Regions from separate parts of the Symbiobacterium ostreiconchae genome, predicted to be linked through region 3. Evidence: riboswitches for the same ligand, from Rfam matches in the RefSeq annotation. Region 3 holds a riboswitch; each other region holds the start of a gene.
What was found. A riboswitch is a leader RNA that binds a small molecule or an ion and turns the genes downstream of it on or off. The one in region 3 is predicted to bind S-adenosylmethionine.
Positions count from the first base shown of each region.

Region 1: linked by a shared signal. The riboswitch ahead of metK (methionine adenosyltransferase) and the one ahead of ACZ5UM_RS06260 (methionine ABC transporter ATP-binding protein) in region 3 are both predicted to bind S-adenosylmethionine.
Region 2: linked by a shared signal. The riboswitch ahead of metX (homoserine O-acetyltransferase MetX) and the one ahead of ACZ5UM_RS06260 (methionine ABC transporter ATP-binding protein) in region 3 are both predicted to bind S-adenosylmethionine.
Region 4: linked by a shared signal. The riboswitch ahead of ACZ5UM_RS00045 (methylenetetrahydrofolate reductase) and the one ahead of ACZ5UM_RS06260 (methionine ABC transporter ATP-binding protein) in region 3 are both predicted to bind S-adenosylmethionine.

Region 1 covers NZ_AP042454.1:1,130,197-1,133,817, forward strand. Annotated here, with positions in the region: gene pflB (formate C-acetyltransferase) at 1-102, opposite strand, end outside; gene fabZ (3-hydroxyacyl-ACP dehydratase FabZ) at 817-1,245, shown strand; SAM riboswitch class I at 1,363-1,471, shown strand; gene metK (methionine adenosyltransferase) at 1,574-2,770, shown strand; gene ACZ5UM_RS05605 (hypothetical protein) at 2,855-3,250, shown strand; gene ACZ5UM_RS05610 (phosphoribosyltransferase family protein) at 3,290-3,621, shown strand, end outside.
Region 2 covers NZ_AP042454.1:2,798,224-2,801,844, reverse strand. Annotated here, with positions in the region: gene metX (homoserine O-acetyltransferase MetX) at 37-1,194, opposite strand; SAM riboswitch class I at 1,404-1,519, opposite strand; gene ACZ5UM_RS13555 (DUF2249 domain-containing protein) at 1,706-1,933, shown strand; gene spoIVA (stage IV sporulation protein A) at 1,983-3,464, opposite strand; gene ytaF (sporulation membrane protein YtaF) at 3,591-3,621, opposite strand, start outside.
Region 3 covers NZ_AP042454.1:1,262,051-1,265,671, reverse strand. Annotated here, with positions in the region: gene ACZ5UM_RS06260 (methionine ABC transporter ATP-binding protein) at 1-813, opposite strand, end outside; SAM riboswitch class I at 898-1,015, opposite strand; gene ACZ5UM_RS06255 (biotin synthase BioB) at 1,090-1,908, opposite strand; gene ACZ5UM_RS06250 (alpha/beta hydrolase) at 2,011-2,688, opposite strand; gene secG (preprotein translocase subunit SecG) at 2,758-2,991, opposite strand; gene eno (phosphopyruvate hydratase) at 3,167-3,621, opposite strand, start outside.
Region 4 covers NZ_AP042454.1:10,245-13,865, forward strand. Annotated here, with positions in the region: gene ACZ5UM_RS00035 (homocysteine S-methyltransferase family protein) at 1-307, opposite strand, end outside; gene ACZ5UM_RS00040 (hypothetical protein) at 780-1,439, opposite strand; gene ACZ5UM_RS00045 (methylenetetrahydrofolate reductase) at 1,502-2,404, opposite strand; SAM riboswitch class I at 2,482-2,587, opposite strand; gene ACZ5UM_RS00050 (M23 family metallopeptidase) at 2,634-3,200, opposite strand; gene ACZ5UM_RS00055 (CPBP family glutamic-type intramembrane protease) at 3,461-3,621, shown strand, end outside.

The DNA.
Region 1 (3,621 bases), 130 kb from region 3:
GGATGCGTCGCCCTCGTAGGGACAGTAGTTCTGCTGGATGAAATCACGGGTATCGATATGCCGCTGCCAGCGGCCGGGTCGGAATCCACTCCACGCGGTCATGATCGGCCTCCTCCCGGGTCTGGCCGGCCGCAATTCAGGCAGATTCCGGCGAAATGTTGTTTTCCGCCGATGAACTGCAGGTTTTTGGCGATGAATTGCACCGACCGGTACATCCCCTATGTTAGGCCCCGGGGAGGAGGCTGGCCATTCTTCTCGCGAATGATTTCACAAGCAGTGCCAAAGTCTACACGACCATGCCCGAAAGACCCTGCAGACCAGGCACAAAGGCGGATGCTGCAACGGGCATACGAAAACGGGGAGCGGTGCAGCCACTCCCCGTCCGGATCCTAGCAACTCCCCACGTCGGGGTGCTTGAACGTGAAACCTCCGCCCCACGGATCCTGCTCGAAGCCCAACTCCGCTCCCTGGAACCAGTGGGCGACCCGCTGCTCCAGGTAGACGCGCACGTCGCCGTCGACAATGGTGACGTCGGTGTCTCTCGGCTCTTCCAGAGCGAGGCCCAGGCTGGGGCCGCCTCAGCCGAAGCCCTGTACGTAAATCCGGAAGCCGACGTTCTCCGGCTGGCCCTGCAGGCGCCGGGCGATCTCCGCGGCGGCTTCCGGGGTAACCGTGATCATGCTGCAACACCTCCGGCGTAAATCCCATACCCCGTAGGGTTATGGTACTCGCCGACGCCGCGGGCGTCAAGAGGAGAAGGGGGCGGTTTGGGGAATACTCAACATAAGAATTCCCGCAGATTAGGGGGCGTATCCGCTGGACATCAAGCAGATCATGGAGATCATCCCGCACCGGTACCCGATGCTCATGATCGACCGGGTGCTGGAGCTTGAGCCCGGCAAGCGGGTGGTGGCGGTGAAGAACGTGTCGGTCAACGAGCCTGTCTTTCAAGGGCACTACCCCGGCAATCCCATCTTCCCCGGGGTCCTGATCCTGGAGGCCATGGCGCAGGCGGGTGCGGTGGCCGTGCTGTCGATGCCCGAGAACGCCGGCAAGGTGCCGCTCTTCGCCGGCATCGACGACGCGCGCTTCCGGCGGCCGGTGGGGCCGGGCGACCAGCTGCGCCTGGAGGTGGAGCTGGTGGCCATGCGCCGCGGCCTGGGCGTCGGGCAGGGGAAAGCCTTCGTGGGCGACGAACTGAAGGCAGAGGCCACGCTCAAGTTCGCGCTGGTGGACGCGCCGTGATGCGCTGACACCTGCCCGCATTCGCCGTGTTCCAGAAGGGGCGGCGCCCTCGCGAGCCGGCCCGCAGTCGTCCTTGACAGCCACCTCCCGCGGTGGTAACCTGTACGCAACTGAATACTCTTATCAAGAGAAGCGGAGGGAACTGGCCCTATGAAGCTTCGGCAACCAGCCTGTGCGCGCAGGCCAGGTGCCACATCCAGCCGGGCACACTACCGGGAGATAAGAGGGAAGCGAGACGTCATCCACCCTCTTCGTGTGTGCGAAGAGGGTGTTTTGATGTGCATGTAGCCTGATCGGTTGCAAGCCGACAGAGGAGGTAGACGAGCTGATGTTCGACCAGAAGGGGCGGTACCTCTTCACGTCCGAATCCGTCACCGAAGGGCACCCGGACAAGATGGCGGACCAGATTTCGGACGCGGTGCTGGACGCCATCCTGGCGCTTGACCCCAGGGCCCGCGTGGCCTGCGAGACCTTGCTGACCACCGGTCTGGTCATCGTGACCGGTGAGATTACCACCCACGCGTACGTGGACATCCCCAACCTCGTGCGCGACGTGGTGCGGGACATCGGGTACACCCGCGCCAAGTACGGCTTTGACGGCTCGACGTGCGGCGTGATGACCGCCATCGATCCGCAGTCGCCGGACATCGCCCAGGGCGTGGACGTCGCGATCGAGGTGCGGGGGCAGGTGACCGAGAAGGAGCTGGAGATCGGCGCCGGCGACCAGGGCATGATGTTCGGCTTCGCCTGCGACGAGACCCCCGAGCTCATGCCGCTGCCCATCAGCCTGGCGCACCGCCTGGCCCGGCGGCTCGCCCAGGTACGGAAGAACGGGACGCTGCCCTACCTGCGGCCCGACGGCAAGACGCAGGTGACGATCGAGTACGAGGACGGCCGCCCGAAGCGGATCGACACCATCGTCATCTCGACCCAGCACGACCCGGACACGACGCAGGAGCAGATCCGCAAGGAGGTCATCGACTACGTCATCCTCGACGTGGTGGACCGCAACCTCATCGACGATCGCACGCGCTATCTCATCAACCCGACCGGCCGCTTCGTGGTGGGCGGGCCGCAGGGCGACACGGGCCTGACCGGCCGGAAGATCATCGTGGACACCTACGGCGGCTACGCCCGGCACGGCGGCGGCGCCTTCTCGGGCAAGGATCCGACGAAGGTCGACCGGTCCGGCGCCTACGCAGCCCGCTGGGTGGCCAAGAACATCGTGGCCGCCGGCCTCGCCACCAAGTGCGAGGTCCAGCTGGCCTATGCGATCGGCGTGGCTCAGCCGGTGTCGATCCTGGTCACCACCTTCGGCACGGGCAAGCTGCCCGACGAGCGGCTGGCCCAGCTGGTGCGCGAGACGTTCGACCTGCGCCCGGGCGCGATCATCCGCGACCTGGACCTGCGCCGTCCCATCTACCGGCAGGTGGCCGCCTACGGCCACTTCGGCCGGCCCGACCTGGACCTGCCGTGGGAGCGGACGGACCGCGCGGCGCTTCTGCGGGAGAAGGCCGGAATCTAACCGATGGCCGGGCTCTGACAGATTTCGTGGAGGTAACCGCCCCCTCTCCAGCCGTCATATGCTGGCTGGCAGGAGGGGGCGGCCGTGCGGGATGGACCGTTCTTCTGGGGCCTGCTGGCCCTGGCGGCGTACGGCCTGGCGAGCGCCGTGAGCCACGTGGCCGGGCTGCTGGGCCGGGTGCGCCCGGCTGAGGAGCCGGTGGCCTACGTGTTGCTGGTGCGGGACCAGGCGGACCGGATCGAGGACGTGCTGGACCGGATCGCCCGCGAGGTGGACGGCGAGCTGGTGCTGGTGGATCTCGGCTCCCGGGATGAGTCGGTCGCCATGCTGAACCGGCTGGCGCGCCGGTACGGACACGCCCTCGTGCTCGAACTGGGCCACCTGCCGCGCCGGGAGGCCGTGGCCCGGGCCGTGGCCGCCGCACAGGCCTCAAAGGTTGTGCTGGTGGACCTGGATGCCGAACTGGAAAAAGAAGGATGATCTCACCCCCGTGACGAATTCCGTCCGGGGGTGATGCCGTTGCTGCGCACCATCGTGGAGGGGCTGGTGACCCTGCTGTGGCCGCAGCGGACGACCTGCATCACGTGTGACGGGCCCCTTCCGGAGCCGCTGCCTCCGCTGGCGTCGGTGGCCGAGACCGTGCCGGTCTGCGCGGCCTGCTGGGCGGCCATGCCCTTCACGCTGGACCTGCGGCTCTGCATCAACTGCAGCCGTCCGATCCGGGGCGGCTGGGGGCTGTGCGCCGAGTGCGTCATCACGCCCTCGTACGGTCGGGTCTGGGCGCTGGGGCTGCACCGGGGGGCGCTGCGGGAGGCGATTCACCACGTGAAGTTCAGCGGCCGGCAGGCCCT
Region 2 (3,621 bases), 1.5 Mb from region 3:
AATGTCCTTAATTATACACCTGTCCCCCGTGACCGTCTACGGCTGAAGGGTGGGTTCTTCCTCCAACTCCCGCAGGAAACGGCCGATCGGCTCCTCAATCAGATGGAAGTCCACCAGGAAGGCGTCGTGGCCCCAGGGGGAATCCATCTCCAGGTACTCCGCCCGCCCGCCGGCCGCCTGCACCAGCGCGACGGTCTCCCGCTGCAGGTACGTCGGAAAGAGCAGGTCCGAGCGGATGCCCACCGCCAGCACCCTGGCCCGGATGCGCCTGTGGGCCTCCTCGTAGGAGCCCCGGCCCCGGCCGAGGTCCATCAGGTCCATCGCCCGCGTGAGGTAGAGATACGAGTTGGCGTCGAACCGCTCCACCAGCTTCTGCCCCTGATGGTGCAGGTACGACTCGACCTGGTAGGCGACCGCGAATCCCTGCTGCAGCGGGTCTGCTCCGCTCCGCATGTCCCGGCCGAACTGCGCCCACATCGACTCGTCGGAGCGGTAGGTGATCATGCCCAGCATCCGGGCCGTGGCCAACCCCCGGACGGGCCCCGGCGTGCCGTAGTACTGCCCGCCCCGGAAGTCGGGGTCGTTCAGGATCGCCTGCCGCTGCACCTCGTTGAAGGCGATGCCCTGCGGGTGGAACCGGCCCGCCCCGCCGATGGGGATAATGCCCCGCATCCGGTCGGGGTATGTGGCAGCCCACTCCAGCGCCTGCATGGCCCCCAGCGACCCGCCGACCACGGCCAGCAGCCGCCGCACGCCGAGCAGGTCCAGCAGCCGGGCCTGCGCCCGCACCATGTCACGGACCGTGACGATCGGGAAGTCCAGGCCATACGGTCGTCCGGTTTCGGGGTTGACGGACGAGGGGCCCGTCGACCCCTGGCAGCCGCCCAGGACGTTGCTGCAGATCACGCAGTACCGGTCCGTGTCCAGGGCCTTGCCCGGCCCCACCGCGTCGTCCCACCACCCCGGCTTGGGGTCGTCCGGCCGGTAGCGGCCGGCGACGTGGCTGTCCCCGGTCAGGGCGTGACAGACCAGAATGGCGTTGTCCCCCTCCGGGTTCAGCCGGCCGAACACCTCGTAACACAGGGTCACATCGGTCAGGGTCTGCCCGCTCTCCAGAATCAGCGGGAACTCCGGCGTCGCCACCCGCGCGTACTGCCGCCGCGACAGCAAGGTCGGAACCGGTGCCGCGTTCACGCCCCCACCCCCTCGATTTCACTCACCTCTATGGATGCCTCAGGGCTCGCCATGCCCGGTGCAACGCCGGTCGATCGCCCCACGACTCGCACGCCGGCGGCAGAGGTCTGGGCCAAGTCCGGCTGACAGCGGCGGCAGAGGCCGAACCAGGAAGGCCGCCCCCGATAAGGGAGCGGCCTGCAATGCACGAATCTCTCCGTCCGTCCGCTCTCTTATCTTCCGGCGGCCAGCTGCCGCCGGTGGAATTGGCACCTTCAGACGCCGCCGAGCGTCCTGGGTTGCCGGGTTTCATCGGGCCAGTTCCCTCCACCTCTCTGGATAAGAGCCCGCCGGAAGCACCCTTCCGGTGGGATGCATGCGGTATGCAGTTGTGGCAGCTTTGGCACCGATACTACCACGGCGCCAGGACCTCTGTCAATATTTCCTCCTGCGGAAGTGACGTGCGTCACGTAAGATTCCGGCTTCATGGGTATCATTGGCCACAGCGACCCGACAAAGGTGGTGTGAGCGCATGACCCTGAAGGAAGTCGACGTGCGGCCTCTTCCGCCCGCGCAGCGGCACCCGCTCATCTTCCAGACTTTCGCGTCCCTGGCCCCCGGCGAGGCGATGCGGCTCGTCAACGACCACGATCCGAAGCCGCTGTACTACCAGTTCGCCGCGGAACTCACCGGTCAGTTCGACTGGGAGTACGAGGAGCAGGGGCCCGCGGTCTGGAAGGTGCGGATCACGAAAAAGTAGCAGGCCTGCGTGGAAACCGGCGGGAGGGGGGCTGCGCCCCCCTCCCGGCTTAGATGATGATGCAGATCAGCCCGCCGGAGCCCTCGTTGATGATCCGGCTGAGCGTCTCCTGGAGCTTGAACTGTGCGTCCTCGGGCATGCGGTGGAGCTTCGCCCGGATGCCCTCCTGCACCAGCTCGTGCAGCGACTTGCCGAAGATGTCGAACTCCCAGAGCTGGCGCGGGTCGTCCTCGAACCGCTCCAGCAGGTACTGCACCAGCTCCTCGCCCTGCTTGGCCGTGCCGATGATCGGCGTGACCTCGGCCGAGATGTCGGCCCGGATGAAGTGCAGGCTGGGCGCCGTGGCCTGCAGCTTGACGCCGTACATGATGCCCTGCCGCACCAGCTCGGGCTCCTCGAAGGTGATGTCCTCGATGGCCGGCGTGACGACGCCGTATCCGGTGGCCTTCACCTCCTCCAGGGCGTCCTTGATCTTGTCGTACTCCCGCTTGGCCTGGGCGTACTCCCGGAGGAGCCGGACCATGGTGTGCTTGCCCTCCAGCGGCACGCCGGTGATCTCCTCCAGCACCTGATAGTAGAGATCGTCCCGGGCCTCGGTCTGCACGTGGGCGACGCCGGATCCCATGTCGATCGACTGCAGGTTGACGGCGGCCATGAACTCGTACGAGCTCAGGCGTTCCACCGCCGCGTCGACGTCCCGGATCTTCTGGATGCCCTGCAGCGCCTCGGCGATGGCCTCTTCAAACTGCACACGGACCGGGTGGGCGCTGTCCAGCTCCTCCACCCACCGCGGCAGGGCGATGTTGGCCTCCCGGACCGGGAACTCAAAGAGCGCCTGTTCCAGGATGAGGTGCACGTCATCCTGGCTCAGCTCGCTGGCGTCCACAGGGATGACCGGGGCGTTGTACTTGACCTCCAGTTCACCGGCCAGCTCCATCGTCTCCTGGGCGTACGGCCGGGTGGTGTTCAGCACGATGACAAACGGCTTCCCCAGGGCCTGCAGCTCGGACACGACGCGCTCCTCGGCCTCGATGTACTTGCCCCGGGCCAGGTCGGTGATCGTGCCGTCGGTCGTCACCAGCAGACCGATGGTGGAGTGCTCTGCGATGACCTTCCGGGTGCCGATCTCCGCGGCGTCGTGGAAGGGGATCTCGCCCTCGAACCACGGCGTGCGCACCATGCGGGGCGAGCCGTCCTCGGCCTGGTAACCCAGCGCGCCCTCCACCGCGTAGCCCACCGAGTCGACCAGCCGCACGCGCACCGTCAGCCCCTCGCCCAGCGTGATCTCGATCGCCTCGTCGGGCACGAACTTGGGCTCCACCGTCATGATGGTCCGGCCGTTCCCGGACTGCGGCAGCTCGTCGCGGATGCGGGCCTGCTCGTACTCATCCTCGATGTTGGGCAGAATCACCTGCTCGGCAAGTCGGCGGATGAAGGTGGACTTTCCGGTCCGGACCGGGCCCACCACACCGATGTAGATGTCCCCTCCGGTCCGCCTCGCGACGTCCTCAAAGATGTCAATCCTCTCCACTCCAGCACCCTCCCTAGGTCGCCGCGACGCCAGCGGCCGCCCTTTCGCCGCGGCATGAGTTCTCAGAATGTGGCTCGGGTCCCGTGTCCTACCGCTAATGCTATGAGGGGTCCGGGGAGGGTATGTCTACCAGCCCATCATCCGGTAGAGTCCAAGC
Region 3 (3,621 bases):
CAGCGGCTGGTCGGCGGAGCCGCCCACGAAGAACAGCAGCACCCGCACCCCGTCGGGGTTGAGCCGGACGGCAGCCTCACGCGCCGGCTCGTAGAACAGCTCCCGCAGCCGGGAGCCCGGCCGGCCGATGAGCTCCAGCACGCCGCCCTGCTCCACCACCGTGCCGCCCTCCAGGATGGCCACGGAGTCGCAGACCTGCTTCACAACCTCCATCTGGTGGGTGATCAGGAGGATGGTCAGCCCGAGCCGCTGGTTGATCTCCCGGAGCAGGGAGAGCACCGACCGGGTGGTGTCCGGATCGAGGGCCGAGGTGGCTTCGTCGGAGAGCAGGAGCTTCGGTCCCGGGGCCAGCGCCCGGGCGATGCCCACCCGCTGCTTCTGGCCGCCGGACAGCTGGGCCGGGTACGCATCGGCCTTGTCCGCCAGCCCCACCAGGGCCAGCAGTTCCTCCACCCGCTCCCGGATGCGGGGCCGGGACCAGCCGGCCACCTCCAGCGGGTAGGCGACGTTGCCGAAGACGGTGCGGGAATCGAACAGGTTGAACTGCTGAAAGATCATGCCCATCTCCTGGCGTGCCGCCCGCAGCTCTCTGGGGGTCAGGCCGGTGATCTCCCGCCCGTCCACCCAGACCTCGCCGGCCGTCGGACGCTCCAGCAGGTTGACGCAGCGGATCAGCGTGGACTTGCCGGCGCCGCTCTGGCCAAGGATGCCGAAGATCTGCCCCCTGGGCACGTGCAGGCTCACGTTGCTCAGGGCCACGATCTCCTGCCCGTTCTGCCTGAACACCTTGGTGAGGCCCTTGAGCACAATCACCAGGACTTACCTCCGTTTCGGCAATAGAAAAGTGCGCCTGACAAAGAGGCGCACAGAATGAACACACAGATGTCTTCCGGCTGCCTCTCATCTTCGGAAGGGCAAGAAGCCCTCCCCAGGAATTGGCACCGCTGCACGCGGGGAAGCGTGCCGGTTGCCGTGGCGTCATCGGGCCAGTCCCTCAGCCTACTCTGGATAAGAGTCAACGGTATCCGATATGCTGTTGACGCTTAAGATACCACGGGCCGCGGCAGCCGTCAACACTGAAATTGTGCCTTACCCGAAGGTCATCGGGGCCAGCACCCGGGAGGCCTCCGGGCCCGCGTCCTCGTGGTGGGCGATAAGCAGGATGTTGGCACCGCAGCCCAGGCCCCTGGCCTGCACGACGGGATCCTCTGTGACCACCCACAGGTCCGCGTCCGGCAGGCAGAGCCTGGCGATGGCCAGCACCCGCAGCAGGTCCGCCGAATCGCAGGCCGACCGGACGACGGCGCCGCTCAGCCCCGCATTGCGCACGACCTCCAGGTCGTCGGCGATATCCTCGTCCGTCTGGCCTTCGATCCCGACGCAGATGCCCCCCGTGACCCGGTAGCCCAGGCCCTTCAGCCAGAGGGTCCGGGTGAGCCGGTCCGCGGGCGACTGGCCCGGGTGCAGGTGCGCGAAGAACACCGGGTTGCACGATTCGTGCGGCAGCACGTACTCGGCGGCGCCGGCCTGGTGCCACAGGGCGTAGACGTCGTAGGGCCGCTCGCCCATGCAGAGGGCGATCTCCATCCCGGTCTGTGCGGCGATGGCGCGAATCAGCTCGGCGACCGTTTCTACGGCGTCGTACTCCGGCGAGGCGCAAAGCAGCACCGACCGGCACCCCTTGTTCCACGAGTTCACGACGTGCTCACATACGCTCTGCGGGTCGTCGTTCTCGAGATCGACGAGCAAGCGCAGTGACGGCTCCTCACCTTTCGTCTGCCGGCAGATCCTGCCGGCCACCTCCAGCAGACTGCGGTACTCGTCCGCCTCGGCCCGCAGCATGAGCAGTATCTCCCGACGAGTCGGTGTACGTCCGGCTTCAGCACGACGCAGGATCGGCCCGATCACACGACCACCCGCCTTTAGTGACAGCCGTCACAAACTATCGTACCGGATTGCCTGGAAATAGCCTATTCGGGGAAAGGCTCATTTCTTTGTGGGTATTTTGGTTCATGCGTTAAGCATCATCCAGTCCGCCACGTGCGCCACCACGGCCGCCCGGCCGCGCTCCAGCGCCAGGAAGTGTCCCCGGCCGGGGAGCACCAGAGACTGCGCCGACGGCAGGTGCGCGGCCAGATAGCGGGCGCTTTCCGGTGCGATCCAGTCATCCCGGTCGCCCTGCAGGGCCAGGACGGGGACCCGGATCCGCCCCAGCTGCCGCCGCGTGAACCGGGAGAGGCGCACCAGCGATCGCAGGGCCGGCATGATGCCTCCCGCAATCCCCAGGTAAGGTGCCAGGCGCTCCGCGACCGGCGCCGCATCCCGAAGCAGAACCGGCGCCGCCAGCGTACAGACGGAGCGCACGGGATGGCGCGCGGCCAGATGGAGGGCGATCAGTCCCCCCATCGAGAACCCGACCAGGTGCACCTCGGCGCAGGCGGACCGCAGCTCCCCCAGGGCCGCCTCGGCGCCTCGGATCCAGTGCCGGAACCTGGTGCGGCCCAGGTTCGCCGCGTCAGGGCCATGCCCGGGCAGCACCGGCGCGTAGACGGTGAACTGCCGCGCTGCCAGCCCGTCCACCAGGGGCCGGATCTCCGCAGGCGAACCGCCGAAACCGTGCAGCACCAGGCACCCCGCCTGCCCGCCGTAAACGCGCACGGGCCCGGTGCTGCGCCTTGCCAACGGCATGGGCCCACCTCCCCGGGAACAGCAAAAAAGGCCGGGTCCATCCCCCGGCCCTGTACGCGCGATGCCAACCTACCCGCGGGTCTCCAGGAAAAACATGAGCAGCGAGGTCAGCACGAAGAGGGTGGCAAACGCCATGCTAAAGCGGTTGAGAATCTCGTCCATACCCTTCTTCTTGCCGAAGATCTGCTCTCCCGCGCCGGCGATGGAGCCGGAAAGGCCTGCGCTCTTGCCGGACTGCAGCAGCACCGTCGAGATGAGACCCAGGGCAAACAGGGTATGAAGCACCAGCACGAATGTTTTCATCCCTTCACCCCCTCGTGTGCGCCTTGAACGCTTGCTAATTGTACCACATCTCCCTGGGTTGGACAATCGCGGAGTCAGACGGGACCGCCAAATCTCGACAGACTTCGCGGTCCCGTCCTGCTGCTTTGACGGCGGAGGCTGGCGGCGCCCTCATTCTGCCCCGCTGCTGCCGGGGTTAGTCCTGCTTCCGGCCGCGGATCACCGACAGCCCGGCGAACACGGCCGCGTCGCCCAGCTCCTCCTCGATGCGGAGCAGCTGGTTGTACTTGGCCACCCGGTCGGTGCGGGACGGCGCGCCGGTCTTGATCTGCCCGCAGTTGAGGGCCACCGCCAGGTCGGCGATGGTGGTGTCCTCCGTCTCGCCGGAGCGGTGGGACATCACCGATGAATAGCCGGCCCTGTGCGCCATCGCCACGGCCTCCAGCGTCTCCGTCAGGGTGCCGATCTGGTTCACCTTGACCAGGATGGCGTTGGCGGCGTTCATCGCGATGCCCCGGGAGAGCCGCTCGGTGTTGGTGACGAAGAAGTCGTCGCCGACCAGCTGCACCCGGTCGCCGATGCGGCGGGTCAGTTCGACCCACGCGTCCCACTCGTCCTCCGCCACGCCGTCCTCGATCGAAACGATCGGGT
Region 4 (3,621 bases), 1.3 Mb from region 3:
CGGCGACCCAGGCGCGGCCGCCGGCCGCCTCCCGGGCGCAGCGCACGCCCGCGACCGTGATGTCATGGCACCGGTCCTGCAGGCCGTAATGGCTGAGCCGCACCGGGGTGGAGCCGAACGTGTTGGTCTCGATGATCTGCGCGCCGGCCTCCACGTACGCCCGGTGGACGGCGATCACCTCGTCCGGCCGCTCCAGGTTCCACACATCCGGGCACGCCCCTGGCGCCAGCCCCCGGGCCTGGAGCATCGTGCCCATGGCGCCGTCGAACACGAGAACCCCCCGGCCCAGCACCTCATCCAGCTTCATCGCCTGCGCCTCCCTTTCATCGCTCCCCGCCGGTCCGAACGCCTTCGCCTCGCGCTATCGGAACGTCCACTTTTTCACTTTGATCCGGGCGCCGAAGTCGAAAACCCGGCGTTCCCATCCCCGGGGCGCCACCCGGCCAGCCCGGGCGAACGCCCGGTACCCCACGAACGCCCGCAACGCAGGGACATTACGTCAACTTGCAAGCCGCATTCTGTCACCAAGAGCGTTCACGGCTGCGGCGATCCCGGGTGAAGGCCAGCTCCTCCGCCCCCGTTCCCTGCCGCGGCCCTCCCGGAAGGTCCGCTTTTTCACTTCCGGCCCGGCTCCGAAGTCGAAAACTTGACGTCCCGAGCCGGGGAAGCGCCCGGCCGGCCCGAGGAAGCCACCGGGCCCTCCTGGACCCCGGCCCCGTGGAAGGCTGACTTGCCCATCCCGGGGAGCGCACCCGGCGAGCCCCCGTCCGGTCCGGCCGCTACCGCCCCCGCACCCGGTACGGGCAGTCCTCCAGGGTGCAGCGGGTGCAGCCCACCGGGGACCACTCCCGCCCGCCGGGGGGCAGCCAGCCGAACAGCCCGACCAGGGACTTCTGCGGCACCAGATAGCACGTCGGTGTGCAGCGCAGGCCGATCTCCGCCGCGCCGGCCAGCGCCGCCAGCGCGATCTGCTCCTCCACCGGCCAGTCGCCGTACCCCGGGCCGTAGAGCGGCGTGAGCTTCACAGCGCCCTCGCCGCCTCCCTGCCCGGTTTCCAGCGCACCGACCAGCGCCCGGCGCACCCACTCGGCCAGCCCCTGCACCAGAACCGAGCCCGCCGCATCCACCACCGTGGCCAGGGCGAACTCCTCCCGCGCGAACAGATCCCGCGTCAGGTCATCCACGCCGGGACCCAGGGTGGCCGCCACGAGGGAGACGCCGTCGGCCCCGGCGAGCAGCCGCGCCAGGCTGCGGGAGCGCCATTCGACCCCCGGCACGCCGGCACGCACCTGGTCCCCCTGCACGACCACGGCACAGTACGCAGCGCTGGCCACCGGGCTCGACGCCTCCCGCGCGAGGGCAATGCCCCGCTCCACCAGCGCCAGATCGCGACCGCTGAGGCGCGTGCGCCCCACCCGGTAGCCCAGAAGGCGCAGCACCTCGGGCAGCGGGGCTTCGATGTCCGCTGCGGCGGGTCGGAAAATCGTGCGCTGCAGCTTGCCTACACCCCCACCCGGACGGCCTGTCGGAGTCCCAGTTCGTCGATGATGTCCAGCACCGCCACGGCCCGCTTCGCGCTGTTCATCGGGAAGATGTGCACGCCGTGGACGTGCGGACCGATCGCCCGCAGGAGCTCGGCGACGAGCCGCAGCCCCTCCTCCTCGCCCCGGCCCCGCATGCGGTCCAGGGCCCAGTCGGGGATGACGATGCCGGGCACGGTCCGGTTCATCCGGTCGGCGAACTCGTAGCTCTTCAGCGGCAGGATGCCGTACAGGATCGGGATCCTCACCCGTCCCGCGAGCTTCGCCTGGAACCGCTCCACCTGGCGGGGGTCGTAGACGGGCTGCGTCTGGGCGAAGTGCGCCCCCGCCGCCACTTTCTCTTCCAGCCGGGAGACCTCCGCCTCCAGATCTGCCGCGGCCGGGTTGCAGGCGCAGCCGATGGCGAAGTCGGTGCCCTGCTCCAGTTCGCCGCCCGCGACCGTCTGTCCCCGGTTGAGCGCGGCGGCGAGCCGGATCAGCCCGATGGTGTCCACCTCGAACACGCCCCGCGCGTGCGGGTGGTCGCCCTGCTCCGGATTGTCCCCGCGCAGGGCCAGGATGTTGCGGACACCCAGGCCCGCCGCCCCCAGCAGCTCGGCCTGCAGCCCGATGATGTTGCGGTCCCTGGTGGTCAGGTGAAAGATGGCCTCCACCTGGCCGTCCCGCTGCAGCAGGTGGGCCAGGGTGATGGGGCTCATCCGCACGTTGGCCATCGGACAGTCGGCCACATTGACCGCATCCACACGGTCGCCGAAGCGCCGCACCCGCTCCAGCGTCTTCGCGACGTTCGCCCCCCTGGGCGGATCGATCTCCACCGTGACGCAGAATGCGCCCTGCTGAAGCCGGTTCAGCAAGCGGGCCATGGCGCTCCCTCCTTCCCCTTCATACGCAAAGAACCCTTCGAGAACGAAGGGTTCGCAGACAGCCGACTGCTGCGCACGCTTCATCTCTCGGACCTGTCGTCCGCTGGAATTGGCACCGTGCTCCGCGCCGGAGCGGTTGCCGTGGCATCATGGGGCCAGTCCCTCCGCCACTCTGGATGAATCGAGCGGGTATTGAATTGTTTGGGGACAGTATAGCAACCCCCACTCGCTAGGGCAAGCCCGCCAGGTTCGCGAGGCGCAGGGGATCCACCGGCTCGCCGCCCTGCCACAGCTCAAAGTGCAGGTGCGGGCCCGTCACCTGACCGGTCGCGCCGATGCGCCCCACCTCGTCGCCGCGCTGCAGCCGGTCGCCCTCCTCCACGGCGATCGCCGACAGGTGGGCATACACGCTGGCCAGCCCCCCTCCGTGGTCCAGCACGACGACCTGCCCGTAAGCCGGGAGCTCTGCTGCGGCGATCACGACGCCGTCGAAGCACGCGACCGCAGCCGCCCCCTCGGGTGCGCCGATGTCGACGCCTGCGTGCAGCCGGAGCCGCTTCAGCACCGGGTGCAGCCGGAAGCCGTAGTCCGACGTGATCTCGGTGTGCCCGGGAGCCGGCCAGGCGAAAGGAGACTGCGGGGCGGGCGCCGCCGGGTCCTGCCGGTCCCGGATCCAGTGGCCGATCGCCTGCACGTCCCGCTCAGGATCCACCGCCGCGGTCGGCAGCGCACCCCAGACGGTGAGCGGGAGCGCAAGCAACAGGAGCAGCGGAAGCAGCCATCTGCGACTGTACACCAGGGGTATCCTCCATCCAGCTTGATACCCCTACCGTACCGCAGGAACCTTGCTTCCTGTTCACCTATATCTTACGAGTTCCTTAAGGTTACAGAAGCCGTCATACCGCGGCGCCGCAGCCCGCCCCGCATCCCGCGCCAGGCGACCCCGCCGCCGTACGGGCGGGCGCACGCCAGAGACCTGGTATTGTCAATTCCGCCTCGTAACAATATTATGCTGTTATGTCACGCGCGTGCCACCGCCACGAAGGAGGTGCCACGGTGAACCGCCGGTACCTGATCCTCTCCCCGATCCTCATCATCGCCGCATGCCACGCCACTGCCCGGGTTGCGCTGCGCGCGCTGGGCGCCTGGGGCTGGGCACCGACGGTCCTGCTCTACTGGGGGCTCCTGGGAGCCGCCATCGCCCTCGGCCGGGAGCC